Regions from separate parts of the Alkalibacter saccharofermentans DSM 14828 genome, predicted to be linked through region 3. Evidence: predicted binding sites of a transcription regulator. Region 3 holds the regulator's gene; each other region holds the start of a gene.
What was found. Region 3 encodes LexA, which represses DNA repair genes until DNA is damaged. Its sites were predicted from a motif close to CNAACANNTGTTNG; they were not measured.

Region 1 (5,657 bases), on a different contig from region 3:
GAGTGGATACTGAGCTTCATGCTGCAACCATGACAAAAGGCACCGAGGGAGTTATCCATGGGATGAACACAATAGCTATCTTTAACGAGGATGGGACGCCAAAGCCCGTATATTCTATTTCTGCAGGGCTGGATTACCCCGGAATAGGACCTGAGCATGCCTATCTTAAGGATACCGGCAGAGTTGAGTACGTACCTGCAACTGACGACGAGGCAGTAGATGCATTCAAATATTTATCGGAAAAGGAAGGCATAATTCCGGCGATTGAAAGCTCCCATGCAATTGCGTATGCAATGAAATTTGCCCCAACTCTCGATAAGGATGAGGTTATAATATTAAACCTTTCAGGTAGAGGCGACAAGGATGTAGAGGCGATTAAGGAATATATGGATTCAAAAGCATAAAGTCATGGCCATGGAGATTATATCCATGGCCTATTTGAATTCTGTTAAATCTTTACGGTATTTAAGAGGTACAAAGTTTCTTTGCAGTTTTGGGTTGATGCGGTCTTTTATTGGTATATGATCAAAATAGATTTTCCAAAGTTTAGCCACAAAGTCGCTCTCAGCATCTTCTGGAAGGGCACCATTGTAAAAGGGGATCAGTAAAAAATCACCACAGCTTGCGACCAATGCACAATTTCGATTCACATCATGGATGATTATCTTTTCCCCCTTATAGCGGTCTGCAAAATGGTCGCCAATTAGAGAGAGGATGTTGTACTCTGGGTGTATAGAGCTGTATAGGTATTCGCCCATCTGAGAGAATCGGACATATCCGACATATTTATGGGTCTCGTTTTTGACCTTTCTCACCCTGTCGTCAAAGGCGGAAACTATGGGATCTGTATGAAACCCTGCATATTTGGAGCCTTTTTTAAAGCACAGGTCTACGAATTGCAGTATTATATTTTCAGTACCGTCCTTTTCGTAAAGGAAGCATTGATATATCTGGGATGATACGAGCGCCCCCAGATATTGCTTTAATTTTTGATCCATATAGTCGGCATATTTTTCAATAGAAGGAATCTCTTTGAAGGAATTTATCATATGCCTCTGGTAGATTTCTTTCTTATAAATGCCCGATGCAGCTTCTTTTGAGAAGTTGCAATATAGACAGCATAAAAGACCTTCAAAGGTTCCGTCGTATATATAATCCATATTTATCACCCGAAAAAACTTATTTGTTGATAATCTTCTTTATGCACAAGACGATTGCGTATGAAATCGCCCTCTAAGTGCTCGCCGTAATATTTTCCTTTGCAGGTAACGAAGTACTTAGCTTTTCCTATTACGCATCCGGTCTTTTTTAAGTTGTCAAAGCCAAGATGAGCTATCCGTCTCTCGCGGATTATCCTATATGCAGAGGTATGGCCGATTCCTGGAATCCTAATAAGTTCTTCGAAGGATGCACGGTTTATTTCCACAGGAAAGACATTTAGGTTTTTAAGAGCCCAATATAGCTTGGGATCTATTTGGATATCTATATTGCTTTCATCCGATGAGAAGAGTTCCTTGACGCTGAAGTTGTAATAACGAAGCAACCAATCAGCTTGATACAGCCTGTGCTCCCTTAAAAAAGGCGGAGGAGTAAGTATAGCAGGCAGATTGGTGCCTTCGTTTACGGGCATATACGCTGAATAGTATACTCTTTTCAAGCTATAGTCACCATATAGCTTTTCGCTGACGCTAAGAATACTTTTATCAGAATCTGAAGTAGCTCCGATGATAACTTGGGTGGATTGACCGGCAGGAACAAAGCTAGGAGCCTTGCGGTAATGCTTTCGATCATCTGAGTTTTTAGCTATGCCGTTTTTTATCTGTGCGATTGGAGGCATTATTTGCTTGAAGCTTTTTTGTGGTGCCAACAGCTTTAAGGATGAAGATGACGGAAGTTCGATGTTTACGCTCATTCTGTCTGCCAGGTATCCACATTTTTCGATAAGCACCTGGTCCGCTCCGGGAATTGCCTTTATATGGACGTAGCCGTTGAATTCGTAAGTTTCTCTAAGGAGCTTTAAGATTTGATACATTTTTTCCATTGTATCGTTTGGATTTTTCTCAATGGCACTACTTAAAAAGAGTCCCTCGATGTAATTGCGACGGTAAAACTCTATGGTGATAAGCGCTATCTCTTCAGGGGTCATAGTTGCGCGCCTCACGTCATTTGAGCTTTTATTGACGCAGTAGCTGCAGTCGTAGATACAGTTGTTTGTCATCAACAGCTTGAGAAGAGATATGCAACGACCGTCAGCAGCCCAGGTGTGGCAAATTCCAAAGCTTCGTGTGCTGCCGATGCCCTTGCCCTTGCTTTTTCTCTCTACGCCGCTTGAAGAGCATGACACGTCGTATTTTGCACCTTCTGCCAAGATGGCAAGCTTATCCATTAGTATTTCGTTCATAAGATCACTCCCATAAGATAAATATAGCATAAAAAGGGGGAAAAAACAAACATATGTTCGAGCGAGGGCTGGTTTTCAAGGGACTGAACTAATAATAAAACCATAGGAGTTTGGATTTTATCAAATTGTGTTATAATGTAATCATTACCCTATAGGGGAAAAGGAGCTGAAGACATACATGCTTTATTCATTTTTTTATCACTTTTTTCTCTATTCATTTATAGGATGGACAACTGAGGTGATATATGCCTTCATTTATCATAAAAGATTTATCAACAGAGGTTTCCTCTATGGACCGCTGTGTCCGATCTACGGTACAGGCATGGCGATTTTGCTTTTGATATTTGACACTTTAAATCAAAATAATATCTTTGATTTCTATAGCAGTTATATAGGGATCTTTGTCTTTGTATTCTTCTTTTCCTCCATTGTGGAATATATAGTAGGCATGGCTTTGGATAAGATGTTTAATACGAGATGGTGGGATTATTCAGAAAGAAAATATAACCTGAACGGATTTATATGTCTCAGGTTTTCAATCATGTGGGGTATTGGAGGCATACTCGTGATAAAAGTACTCAACCCTATGGTAGAGGCTTTTATTGATATGATTCCCACTCAGACCGGAGAGACAATTCTAAGAATCTTGCTCGCCTATCTATTGATAGACATATTGTTTACCATTAAGGCATTGGCAGACTACAAGGTCATTATTGGAAAGATGCAAAACTTGTCGAAGGATATATCTGAAAGCATATTGGAAAATATCGAAGAGCTAGAAGAAAAAGGACTTTTGTTTACAGAAGAGATGTACGCAAGGTTTCAGGATCTTAAGTCTGACATAAAGTCCCAGACTGAATATTTCCATGATCAAGTTTATAAAAAATACATCACTTATATCGGAAATATCAGCATCAATGAAATCGGGGATGAGCTGAAAAAAGATTTTATGGAGCTAAGAAGGGCTAGGCGGGAAAACGGAAAAAACAGCTTAAGCATTTACAATCAATTGAGGACCAGGTTGTCAAAATCCCACCTCACTAAAGCTTACCCAAAGGCTAAATCAAATCGATTTGCAAAAACTCTTAAAAGCATCAAAGAATATAGGAATGGCAATAGGTAATAGCTATAAAATTATTTCCGGCAGTTCATCTGAAAACTTTTCAATAGATTTTTCAACGGCTTTAAGCCACTCAAACTTATCCTCAGAAGCTAAGGGGAGATGCATCAGATGGATTTTTTGGGGTTTTATGCACTCCTGTATCACCCTTCTACCGGAGGATAGAGTTATATAGGGAAAGTCAAGAAGAGCGATGCTTATATTCAGTTCAGCTACTCCGCAATTTTTGTAGTTCTCAACTGAATGATGGGCGTCTCCGCAGTGGAAGATCGTATCTCCGTCAATATCCAGAGTGTAACAGTAGTTTTGTACATCCTTGTACTGATCTCCTGAATGGAGAAGACTGGTCCCGTAAAAGGAGATGCCGTTTATATTAAAAGAAAGCGTCTTTTTTAGAGGCACCTCTCCAAAGTATATCCTTTTTTTAAGTTCGGATGTGCAGCTGCTGTGGTCTACGAGGATCTCATAAGTTTTAGACGTAGAAAATACAGCAGACTCCGGGTGGGACTCCAAGATTTTTAGGGTGCTTTCGGCGTCAAAGTGATCCTTGTGATGATGGGTAAATAAAATCAGATCGATGCATTCAAAGGGATGTTTGCCTGCTATCATGTCCTTAAGGGTAGGCTCAGGCAAAGAGGTGAAAGGATAAACCTTTCCTGTATTGACGGCATCGATCAAAATCGTCTTATCTTGTGATGTGTTTTTTAGTAAAAATCCTGTGTTTGCCAGATGGATGATTTTCATAAACTGCTGATTACTCCTCTTCCTTGTTTAAGGGCTTAACGGTATAGTCATTAAAGTCAAGCTCGCTTTTATCTGGCAGCACGACAGCGAAGATGATGTATAGAAATAAGCCTGCTCCACCCCAAAAGAAAGTAATAGCCCATATCACTCTTACGATGGAAGGATCGATGTCGAAATACTCTGCTACACCCTGACATACACCGGAAATCTTGCCCTGTGCCTTGTTTTTATAAAGTCTTTTCATTTAATTCATTCCTTTCATGGATTTGATTTTATTATCTTTCAGTAGTATTAAATACCCATTATCCCCAAATTAAAACCTCATTAAAATGGGCAGGTTGCCTGTATTTGCTCGCTGTGATAGGATTGAATCAGTATATAAGTTGGAGGTGCGTGATGAGAAAGATAGATTTGCATGTTCATACTAAAGCTAGCAGCGATGGAGAACTTTCTCCCGATGAGATACTAAGGTTAGCCGTTAAGGAAGAAATCGGAGTAATCGCTATAACAGATCATGACTCGATTAATAGCGTGGCGGAAACTATGGAGAAGTCATCAAGTTATGGAATCGAGGTTCTCTCTGGGACTGAACTTTTCTGCAAGAAAGGTGAAAAGTTCTTACACATGTTGGGTTATTGTTTTGAGCCTGATGCTGCTGAAATCAACAGACTCGTTAATGACATTGCAAATGACAGGGGCAGATGGCTTGAAGAGCAGATTAACCTATTTAGAAAAAATGGACTTTATGCTGAAGAAGCTAAGGCTTGGGAGTTTTGCAGAGACACCCCACCACTTTTTTCATCTGCTGCATATGCGGTGTTTTACGATGAAAGAAATAAAGATCATCCTCTCATAGATGAATACAAGAAATACGAAAACCCGGTTCATCAGATGAGCGTGAGGCTTTTAGCCTATGGAAAACCATTATATACTCCGCATTATATCCCGGACACATCAGATTTCATCAAGTCAATCAAAGAAAGTGGAGGAGTACCTGTACTTGCGCATCCCGGATACGATCAGATGAGGGTGGATTTTAACGACACAAGGTTTATGGATTCATTGGTTGAAGAAGGGCTTGAGGGGGTAGAAGTATACTACATTACCCACACTGAGGACGATATCAAGATATACCTTAAATATTGCTTGGAAAGAGATTTAATCTACACGACCGGAAGCGATTTTCACGGAAAATACAAACCAAATATTAAGATTGGACAGCTAGGCATTACAGATTATGAAATCGTTGAAGATCTTAAAAAAAGGAGAGACAAAATAAGAGGAGATAGATATCTCTGAGCATAGTAAAAAAATGACAATAGGTCCATTGAACTTGATGGGCCTATATATTTTATATAAAATATTTAGGAGGAAAGCAAACTATGACGAAAG
Region 2 (5,657 bases), on a different contig from region 3:
TGTAAGAAACCAAGGTTTCTCTTCTAGCTCCCGGTCTTGCCGCTGATATCGCATCTGCAGCCTGAACCAGTACAGCTTCAATAGATTTAGCTTCAATGTCACCGTGATGTGCTTCTACAGCATGGATTACCTGTGGGGATTCCTTATATTTTTTAAGAATATCCACTCCGATATCAATGTGCGGCCCTTCCACTTCATGGTCCACAGCTTTTCCTATGTCATGGAGTAAACCAGCTCTTTTTGCAATTTTGGAATTTACGCCAATCTCGTCGGCCATAATCCCTGCAAGATGAGCTACTTCAATTGAATGCTTTAGAACATTCTGGCCATAGCTTGTTCTGAATCTAAGCCTGCCCAGAAGCTTGATGACTTCCGGATGAAGGCCGTGAATGCCTGTATCAAAGCTCGCTTGTTCTCCATCTTCTTTGATTTTCTGTTCGACTTCCTTCTTAGCCTTGTCCACCATTTCTTCAATTCTCGCCGGATGTATCCTTCCGTCTATAATCAGTTTTTCAAGCGCAATTCGTGCAACCTCTCTTCTGATTGGGTCAAACCCTGAAAGGATAACTGCCTCCGGAGTATCATCTATGATAAGATCGATCCCGGTTAAGGTTTCAAGCGTTCTGATGTTCCTTCCTTCACGTCCAATGATTCTACCTTTCATCTCATCGTTTGGAAGGTTTACAACAGATACTGTAGTCTCAGCCACGTGGTCAGCAGCACACTTTTGAATTGCGTAAGAAAGGATTTCCTTTGCTTTTTTGTCCGCTTCCTCTTTGGCAGAGCTTTCGATCTGTTTCATCAATAGAGCAGATTCTCTTCTGATTTTCTTTTCCACGTCATTAAGAAGTATTTGTTTTGCCTCGTCAAATGTAAGCCCCGATATCCTTTCAAGCTCTGCAACTTCTTTTTCAATCATTGAAGTTAACTCCGCCTCTTTATTCTTCAGGTCATTCATTTTATTTGTTATGCTTTCTTCTTTGCCTTGAATTTGTTCACTTCTTTTATCGATACTCTCTTCTCGTTGTATCAATCTTCGTTCCAACCGCTGAATTTCATTTCTTCTTTCCCGGTTTTCCTTTTCCACTTCCATCCTGATATTGTGTGCTTCTTCTTTTGCATTGAAAAGCATCTCTTTTTTTTGCGAGTCCGCGTCTTTAATTGCGTCTTCTACAATTTTATTTGCAGTTTCTTCAGCGCTGGCGATTTTTCCCTCAGCGATATTTTTTCTATAGAAATATCCTGCAACAAAAGCGATCAATGTGAAACCAACAATAACAGGTAAGATGTAATTGCCTAATGCCTCGATCATATTGCCTACACCTCCTTTATTATGTTATTGACAAAAAAATAAAACTGTTTCACTTTTTCGATGGTATTTCCAAAATCATTAATGGACAGGTTCTAATAATTAACCTGTAGATAACAATCTAATTTTATACTTTTTCTAAACATGTGTCAAGCTGATTGATTTTGTATAAAGCCGGGAATATACAAAAGCAGACCGGTTATGGTCTGCTTTTTAAGACTTATTTTTCTTCTATAATTTCTTCATCTTCGCCTTTGACAAGGTTGAAATGTCGCCTAATCTTAAGCTCTATCTCGTTGCATATTTCTGGATTTTCTATCAGGAACTGTTTGGCGTTTTCTCTTCCCTGACCTAGTTTTTCATTGTTGTATGAGTACCAAGCTCCAGATTTATTGACTATGTCCACTGAGCTTCCTACATCCAAGAGATCTCCTTCTTTGGAAATTCCCTTGCCATACATGATATCAAATTCCGCTATTTTAAAGGGAGGTGCCAATTTGTTTTTAACAACTTTAACCCTTGTTCGATTTCCTATCATATCCTGACCCTGCTTGAGAGTGTCTATTTTTCTGACATCCAATCTTATTGAAGAATAAAATTTAAGAGCTCTTCCTCCGGAAGTGGTTTCAGGATTTCCAAACATTATGCCTACTTTTTCACGCAACTGATTTATGAAAACGGCAGTAGTCTTGGATTTATTTATGGATCCAGTAAGTTTTCTTAAAGCCTGGGACATAAGTCTTGCCTGAAGTCCAACATGGGTATCTCCCATCTCTCCTTCGATTTCTGCCCTTGGTACCAAAGCTGCCACCGAATCCACTACCACAATGTCTACAGCTCCGCTTCGTACAAGCGCTTCGCAGATTTCAAGAGCCTGTTCTCCCGTATCAGGTTGGGAAACAATCAAGTTGTCTATGTCTACCCCCAATGCCTTTGCATAAACAGGATCTAACGCATGCTCCGCATCTATGAATGCTGCATTTCCTCCGTTTCTTTGTGCCTCTGCTATTACATGTAATGCTACAGTAGTCTTACCGGAAGACTCCGGTCCATATATTTCCACCACTCTTCCTCTGGGTAGTCCCCCTATCCCGAGTGCGATATCCAATCCGATAGAAGTGGTCGATATTGCCGCTATGTTTTGATTTGCGGATTGTTCTCCCAGCTTCATAACAGAACCTTTACCAAATTGCTTTTCAATCTGTGTAAGTGCCATTTGCAATGCCTTGTCTTTTTCCATCATGTTATCCCGAATTATCGGTTCACATCCTTTCGCCGATTAATAGAACATCTGTTCTGTTCTTAATTATATCTTAACGACCTTTATAAAGTCAATTGTTTTTGACGAATATTACAAGCCTATGAGTTGTTTTCTTATCAGATTCAAGGCGATATTTGCAGATTTTAGCTGGACCCTGTGCCTGGTTCCGCTTATGTTATGCTCTTCCACATGAATATTCCCTTTATAGGCTATTCCCACATAAACAAGACCGACGGGCTTGTCTTCTGTTCCTCCTGTAGGACCTGCTATTCCAGTGGTTGCAACTGCCATATCTGTATTATTGTTTTTGATTAATCCCTTTAGCATCTCTTCTGCGCATTCCCGGCTTACCGCGCCGTATTTTTCAAGAGTAGATTTCCTCACTCCCAAGTACTGTATCTTTGAATCGTTGGAATAACATATTATAGAGCTGTGAAGGCACTTTGATATTCCAGCAGTTTCAGTCAATCTGCTGGTTATAAGACCTCCTGTACATGATTCAGCCAAAGAAATCGTTGTGCTTGTATCAATAAGAAGCTTGGCCACAAGGCCATTCAGAGAAATATCCTCTCGGGCAAAGAGGTTGTCTTTTAACCTGTCGACTATTATCTTGTCAGTTTTATCCAAGAGAAGTTTTGCCTCATCTTCAGACTTTGCATTGGCAGTAACTCTCAACAATACTTCATCCGGCTTCGCATATGTCGCTATAGTAGGGTTTGTCTGATTGTCTATTATGTCTATCAGCATATCTTCGAGGGCTGACTCGCCAATTCCCGATACCTTGTAATAGTTCGAAAAAAACTTGTCCTGGCTCTTGCCTTGAAGATAAACCATTACGAAATCTCTAAACATGGGAACAAGCTCTCTTGGAGGTCCCGGAAGCATTATTATGACCTTACCCTCGTGCTCAATTAAAACACCGGGAGCAGTTCCATTTTCATTGGGTATTATATGCGCTCCTACTGGCATATATGCCTGTTTTAAATTGTTCTGAGTCATTTTTGAAGATATCTTGTGAAAAAACGACATCATCTTGTCGTAGCTTTCAGTGTGCATATCCATATCAAGTCCTAAAAGCCTGGCTACCGTTTCTTTGGTGAGATCATCTTGGGTAGGTCCCAAGCCTCCAGTCAATATTATAAGATCACTTCTTTCCACCGACTCTTTCAAGACGCTCATCAGCCTGTCAGGATTATCTCCAACGGTTGTCTGAAAAAAAACGCTTACCCCTGCAGATGACAGCTCCTTGCTAATATACTGGGCATTTGTGTTTAGAATATCTCCTATTAAAATCTCTGTTCCTACATTTATAATTTCGCCTTTCATGGGTCACCTCTTTATGATAGTTGTGAAAAAACCTCTTTATTCAATCTAAAGTAATCAATGCCGGAAATAATAGTAAATGCTACCGCCAGATACATAGCAATATCGCTGAAAGGAAAACCCACAAGGCTAAATGGATAGTTGTCAAATAGCATGCTGACAATGGCGACCATCTGAGTTACCGTCTTGATTTTGCCCCACCAGCTTGCGGCTATAACTATTCCGTCAGAAGCTGCTAAAACCCTAAGTCCTGTAACGGCAAACTCCCTGGCTATGATGATTATAGCTACCCCTGAAGAAATATGCCCGGTTTCAACCAGACATATCAACGCTGCAGAAACAAGCAGCTTGTCCGCCAGAGGATCCATGAATTTACCAAAGACCGTTATCAGATTATATTTTCTGGCAATATAACCGTCAAGAGTATCGGTAAATGATGCTATCACAAAGATGACCGCACCGATAATCCGTCCGTATTCCATATCGGATAAAAAGAAATACATAAAAAAAGGAATCATGATCATTCTAAGTATAGTAAGTTTATTAGGCAGATTCATCGCTCAACACTCCCATCAAATCAAATTCTGAAGCACTTGTAATTTTTACTTCGACGATAGATCCAATCTCCAATTCTCTGTCCGTTTCAATGCACACAACTCCGTCGATTTCAGGAGCGTCCATCCAGGTTCTGCCGCTGTAGCCCTCTTCGGTTTTTTCCTCTATTATGGATTCTATTACGCCGCCTACATGAGACAGCATCCTTTCCTCAGAAATAGGTCTTTGAGCCTCCATTGCAGCAAATTGTCTGTATCCTTTAGTCTGAGCATCTATTTGATCTGTCATTTTTGCAGCCGGAGTCCCTTCTTCCTTTGAGTAGTCAAAAACACCCAGCTTATCGATTTTGAGCTCTTTTATCGATTTTAGCATCCCCTCGTGATCTGCTTGGGTTTCTCCGGGAAATCCTGCAATCATCGTGGATCTGATGACCATGTCGGGAATTTCTCTTCTCAGTTTTTCAAACAAAGAAAAAATCTTCTTCCTATCCGTTCTTCTTCCCATCCTCTTAAGAACGGAATCTTCGGTATGCTGTACCGGAATGTCCAAATAATGAAGCACCCGCTTTGCATCCCTTATTACATTCACAAGTTCATCGTCTATGTTCTCAGGATAGGCATACATAACCCTTATCCAACTTAATCCCTGAATTTTGTCAAGTTCACTTAAAAGATCTGCAAGCTTTCTTTTTCCATAAAGATCCCATCCATACATTGTCGTGTCTTGGGCTATAAGTATTATTTCCTTTGTACCTCTTTCAGCTAAAGCCTTGGCTTCGGCAACGATATTTTCTAACTTTCTGCTCCTGTACTTTCCCCTTAGCTTAGGAATAATACAATAGGTGCAGTGGTTGTCGCAGCCTTCTGCTATCTTGATATACGCGGTATGAGATGCAGTGCTTATCAGGCGTGGCAGCTCCTCGTTGAAATCCACATGAATATTCCCAAAAGACTTGACCTTTTCTCCGGTTTCCTGAATCTTTTTAATAACTTCTACGATCTTCTCATAGTCCCCTGTTCCTATTACGCTGTCCAGTTCAGGAATCTCTTCCATTAGCTCCTCGTGATACCTTTCACTTAAGCATCCTGCCGCAATAAGGCCTTTGAGTCTCCCCGTTCTTTTAAGTTCTCCCATTTCAAGAATCATATCGATGGATTCTTCCTTGGCTGACTCGATAAAACCACAAGTATTAATTATAATAAAATCCGC
Region 3 (5,657 bases):
TCACAGCATCGATTCTCCTGAACCAATATTCGGTCTTGCCGTGACAGGGCTTGTAGAGAACATAAACCTTAAGAAAAACAACTCAGCAACTGAAGGCTGCGAGCTGTTTCTAACAAAGCCCCTTGGCATTGGAATACTCACAACCGCCCAAAAGAGAAAAAAAATAGCGGCCAAAGATTTAAGTCAAGCTATAGACGCCATGTGCACACTTAACTCGATTGGTGAAGATATCGCTAAAATCAAAGGCGTAAAAGCTTTGACTGATGTCACCGGTTTCGGACTGTTAGGACATCTGACTGAAATCTGCGAGGGCAGCGATATATCAGCTGTTGTCGACTTCGAAAAGGTTTCATTGCTTGATAACACTTTGAAATACCTCTCAATGGGATGTACCCCCGGAGGTACACGTAATAATTTCGCTAGTTATGGACATAAGATCTCACCCTTGACTGAAGATCAAATGAATATACTGTGTGACCCACAGACTTCCGGCGGACTACTGGTGGCAGTAGAAAAAGATTCCGTGGAGGAGTTTTTGAATGTTACTAAAAACGCAGGTCTGCATCTAGACTCAATAGGTATAACCGTGCCTAAATCCAATCATTTCGTAAAGGTAGTGTAGCTTATGTTCGATGCAACTGCAGACTTCAAAAAAATAGTGTTGACCGAACTACCGCTAATCGACGTGAGAGCCCCAATTGAATACGAAAAAGGGGCATTTTTAAACAGTGTAAATCTCCCAATTATGAATGATGAGGAAAGACGTTTAGTCGGCATATGTTACAAGGAGAAGGGTAACGAAGAAGCAGTCAATCTAGGAAATAAGCTGATTTCAGGTTCATTAAAAGACCAAAGGATTAAGGATTGGACTGATTTTTTAGCAAAGCATCCACAAGCTCTAATCTACTGCTTCAGGGGCGGGCAAAGGTCGCGAATCAGCCAAAAGTGGATTTATGAGGCCACGGGCCAGCCAACATTGCGACTGGATGGAGGCTACAAAGCCTTTAGAAACTTTCTGATAGATGCCTTAGCACCAGACAACATATCATCTTCACCCTTGGTATTAACCGGATATACAGGTTCGGGAAAGACAGACCTTCTTTTGGAGTTTGACGCCACTGTGGACTTGGAAGGTCTGGCAAACCACCGAGGCTCATCCTTTGGCAACCAAGTCAACACCCAGCCCACTCAAATTAATTTTGAAAACAATCTTGCCTACAGAGTGATCCAGCACAGCTCAAAAGCCTATAAATACATGCTTCTGGAAGATGAAGGACGCAATATAGGCAGAAGCTATATACCTAAAGAGCTTCATGCATACTTTAAATTGGGAGAACTGGTTCTTGTCCATGTTGACTTTGATATAAGGCTTGAAAATATTTTCGATGAATACGTGATTAAATCTCAATTAGAATACGAAAAAGCCTCTATGGAAGGTTGCGGTCTTGATAAATGGGCATCTGTCATTTCCAACAGTTTGGCTAAAATAAAGAAACGCCTTGGAGGCGAATGCTACGCTAGGGCATCCAAAGCATTCGAAGATGCTTTACTGTCGCAGAAAAACACTGGAGATCTTACCCTGCACATGGTATGGGCTGGTATACTATTGAAAGAGTATTACGATCCAATGTATAAATATCAAATCGACAACAAGCGAGAAAACATAGTTTTTGAGGGAAATACGGCAGAAGTCAGAGAGTACCTAAATGAAAAATCATCCCTGTATCTATAAAAAGGCCGACGCTCAGCGTCGACCTTTTTTAAATGCATTAAATTACCTGACCACTAAAACCGGTTTTTTTATGTGGTGCAGAACTTTATTTGTCACGCTTCCTAAAATAAAGCTCTGGATCCCTCCGCTTATGCCCACCGAACCCATAATTATAAGATCGATATCATCATTTTCGTTTACAAATTTAATAAGTCTATTGGCGGGGTCTCCCTCCAGCTCTATGGTTTCAACCTTGTCAGTCATATCAGCAAAAAACGCTTTTGACTTATCTAGTATATTTTGGGAGTGTGTTCCTGCAGCATCAACCAGCTGTTGAAGAGTCGAGCCCATATCAACTACATTTCCCGGCTCATATGGATACAGTGGAAACCTCACGTCTTTAACATGGACTAGAACCACAACGCTGCCAAAAGCCTCGGCCAGTTCTTTTCCACTTTTCATCGCCTTTTCAGAATACTCCGATCCATCCACAGGTATTAATATTTTCTTCATGTATTATACCTCCCTAAATTTAATCTACTATATATTTACCCTGATGGAATAAGTTCACGCATAAATTTAATAGGGAGATGTTTTTTATCATCTTAAAGGTATTTCCAGCCGCTGGTTGGGATATATATGATCATTTCCTAAAATTCCGTTGTGTATGGATATTTCGTACACGATATCTCGAATATCTATTTTATCGGAACCGTAGTCCTTTGCAATAGCCCAAAGAGTGTCTCCTTCTTTGACTATGTAGGTTCCATATACGGGCATTTCATCTCCTTTTACGATCTGAGCCAGCCCTGTTGATAGAAGCAACATAAAGAAAATGATAACGGAAACCGCCAACGCCAGCCTTTTTTCATCTACTACCTTTATCCTTTTACCTGCAATGCTCATTTTATTCGCCTCCTAGAACGTTTGTTCTATTTTTAATATAACAGAACGCTTGTTCTCTGTCAACTTTTTTCGAACATTTGTTTGTACTAGGTCTTTTCCTGTGCTATAATAAATATGGAAACGGAGGAGATATCATGTATGAAGATTTAAGTCAAAAGCAAAATGAAATACTGGAATACATCGTAGCTGAAGTCAACAAGAAGGGATACCCGCCTTCCGTTAGGGAAATATGCCTGGCAGTGGGCTTAAAAAGCACTTCAACCGTACATGGCCACTTATCCAAACTAGAAAAAAAAGGGTATATCCGACGAGACCCGACCCTGCCAAGAGCTATAGAAATAATGGGAAGGCTGTCCGATAATTTGCCTCCAAACGCCAAAGAAATGGTAAACATCCCCGTTGTGGGGAGAGTAACTGCCGGAGAACCGATTTTGGCATTTGAAAACATAGAGGATTCTTTTCCGCTACCCGTCGATTTTGTTGGAAAAAATGAATGCTTCATTCTATCCATTAAAGGAGACAGCATGATAGAAGCTGGAATTTTGGATGGAGATTATGTAATAGTAGAAAAAAAGAACACTGCTTCAAACGGGGACATCGTAGTTGCCCTGGTAGACGAAGAGGAAGCTACGGTCAAAAGGTTCTTCAAAGAAAAAAACCACATTAGGCTTCAACCTGAAAATTCCGCAATGGATCCTATAATCCTAGATGATGTTCGCATACTTGGCAAGGTTTCAGGTGTAATCAGAAAAATGTAAGTTCATACACTGTATTAACAAATCAACACGACTTTTTGAAGTCGTGTTGATTTGTTAAAAACTCAAAAAGCCTTTGTCCCCAAGCTCTTTCAACGCCATATATATTCCCAGCCTTCCATGTTCGTGGGTAAGGCCTCCCTGCAGATATGCGATATAAGGTTCTCTCATAGGGGCATCAGCACTTAACTCGATGGAAGATCCCTGAATAAATGCACCTGCAGCCATTATGACCTGATCGCTGTACCCTGGCATGTCCCATGCCTCCGGGGTTACAAAAGAGTCTACGGGAGCAGCGCTTTGAACTGCTCTGCAAAACACCTCAACCATTTCCTTTGAACCAAACTTAATGGATTGGATTATATCGCTTCTCTCATCTTGAGGGAGAGGGCAAACTTCGTATCCTAGCCTTTTAAATACCCCGGCAGCTAGAATCGCAGTTTTAATAGATTCCCCTACTATATGGGGCGCCAGAAAAAGACCTTGCAAATATGTTCTGTTTATGCCAAGGGTAGCTCCTGTTTCTTTCGCTATCCCCGGAGCGGACAGCCTGCATGCCGCAAGGTAAACAAGAGCTTTTTTTCCTGCTACATATCCTCCCATAGGGCTTATGCCTCCTCCGGGATTCTTTATGAGGGATCCAGCCACTAAATCTGCTCCTACGTCTGTAGGCTCCAGGATATCCAGAAACTCCCCGTAACAATTGTCCACCATCACTGCTACGTTGGGCTTAGCTTTTTTCATTGCCAAGATAGCTTCCTTGATTTCCTCTATCGTCAAAGCCTTCCTCCAGCCATATCCGGTAGATCTTTGAATATATACAAGCTTGGTTTCATCCCTCAATGCTTCCAGCACTTTTTTTAGATCTATGCCCTTCCGACAAAGATCTATTTGGGCATACTTTACTCCATAATCCTTAAGTGTTCCGTAGTTTTTTCCCTTCCCATCGATAATAGTCCTCACCGTATCGTATGGGGAGCCCGTAATAGAAAGAAGCTCATCTCCTGGGCGGAGTACTCCGTAAAGACATAGGGATATAGCATGGGTTCCCGATATTATCTGCGGCCTGACCAAGGCATCTTCCGCATTGAATACCTCGGCATAGATTTTCTCCAAGACATCCCTGCCTTCATCGTCATAGCCGTAGCCTGTAGACACATTAAAGTGCCTGTCACTTAGATTATGTTTCTGCATGGCTCGTATTACCTTTAGCTGATTATATTCGCAAATTTCCTTTACCTTCTCAAATATGTCCTTAAGGCTTTTTTCTTCTCTCCTGCATAATTCCAGTATTTTTTCATCAATGCCGAACTTTTCGTACATAGCCTCTTTAATCTGCATCTATATAATGTTCCTTTCATTCAGATAATCAAATACGTCAGCATACAAAGCCTCTTTGTCTTCATAGGCGTCTATGTAAAACCACTTTATTTCATCATATCTCCTGAACCAGGTAAGCTGTCTTTTAGCGAACCTTCTTGTATCCCTCTTCAAGATGTACACTGAATGTTCATAAGACCACTCTCCCGACAGGTACTTGACAATTTCCTTGTAGCCAAGCCCCTGCATGCTGACCAAATCCTTTGAATAACCCATTTCTATAAGCCCTCTTACCTCTGCAACCAATCCTTGTTCAAGCATAATATCTACTCTCTTGTCGATCCTATCATATAGGAGTTCCCTATCCATATTGAGACCGATCATTACAGGTTCGTAAGGGGTTTCATTTTTTTGCGACTCCTCGTCCTGGATGCTCTTTTTGACTCCTGAAACCATATACACCTCCAGAGCTCTCATGACTCTTTTAACGTTATTAGGATGTATTGACTTAGCCGATTCAGGATCTACAGATTCAAGCATAGAATACAGATACTCGCCACCCTTTTCTTCGAATGTCTTTTGCAGCTCACTCCTTCGCTCATCAGATGGGGGCGTATTTGAAAAAGTCCAAGGCTTTACCAAACTGTTTATATAAAGTCCGGTTCCTCCAGCTATTATGGGGAGTTTGCCTTTATCTTGAATCTTTTGGATGATTTCTTCGCTTTTGTTTCTGAAATCCGCAACACTGAAAGGTTGGTCTGGATCAATTACATCAATGAGATGATGCTCTATTTTCTTCATTTCAGACCTAGAAGGCTTTGCAGTTCCTACATTCATATGCCGGTATATCTGCATCGAATCTGCAGATATTATTTCACCATTATTTTTTTCTGCTATCCGTATTGCCAAATCTGTTTTTCCGGAAGCAGTAGGTCCTGTCACTATTAAAATTTTCGTTTTCATAA

Region 1: a site for LexA is predicted at 2,448-2,461, ahead of BUB93_RS02340 (putative DNA modification/repair radical SAM protein). Genes of this name have one in related genera too.
Region 2: a site for LexA is predicted at 2,594-2,607, ahead of recA (recombinase RecA). Genes of this name have one in related genera too.

The regions. Positions count from the first base shown of each region.
Region 1 covers NZ_FQTU01000002.1:107,574-113,230, forward strand. Annotated here, with positions in the region: gene trpB (tryptophan synthase subunit beta) at 1-404, shown strand, start outside; gene BUB93_RS02335 (TIGR03915 family putative DNA repair protein) at 435-1,160, opposite strand; gene BUB93_RS02340 (putative DNA modification/repair radical SAM protein) at 1,166-2,401, opposite strand; gene BUB93_RS02345 (putative ABC transporter permease) at 2,580-3,524, shown strand; gene BUB93_RS02350 (MBL fold metallo-hydrolase) at 3,528-4,265, opposite strand; gene BUB93_RS02355 (PspC domain-containing protein) at 4,276-4,509, opposite strand; gene BUB93_RS02360 (PHP domain-containing protein) at 4,662-5,564, shown strand; gene BUB93_RS02365 (pyruvate carboxylase subunit B) at 5,648-5,657, shown strand, end outside.
Region 2 covers NZ_FQTU01000001.1:225,549-231,205, forward strand. Annotated here, with positions in the region: gene rny (ribonuclease Y) at 1-1,312, opposite strand, end outside; gene recA (recombinase RecA) at 1,530-2,552, opposite strand; gene BUB93_RS01115 (competence/damage-inducible protein A) at 2,661-3,896, opposite strand; gene pgsA (CDP-diacylglycerol--glycerol-3-phosphate 3-phosphatidyltransferase) at 3,908-4,450, opposite strand; gene rimO (30S ribosomal protein S12 methylthiotransferase RimO) at 4,437-5,657, opposite strand, start outside.
Region 3 covers NZ_FQTU01000015.1:42,185-47,841, forward strand. Annotated here, with positions in the region: gene selD (selenide, water dikinase SelD) at 1-622, shown strand, start outside; gene mnmH (tRNA 2-selenouridine(34) synthase MnmH) at 626-1,732, shown strand; gene BUB93_RS09625 (universal stress protein) at 1,775-2,224, opposite strand; gene BUB93_RS09630 (LysM peptidoglycan-binding domain-containing protein) at 2,312-2,617, opposite strand; gene lexA (transcriptional repressor LexA) at 2,752-3,375, shown strand; gene BUB93_RS09640 (methionine gamma-lyase family protein) at 3,430-4,713, opposite strand; gene miaA (tRNA (adenosine(37)-N6)-dimethylallyltransferase MiaA) at 4,714-5,655, opposite strand.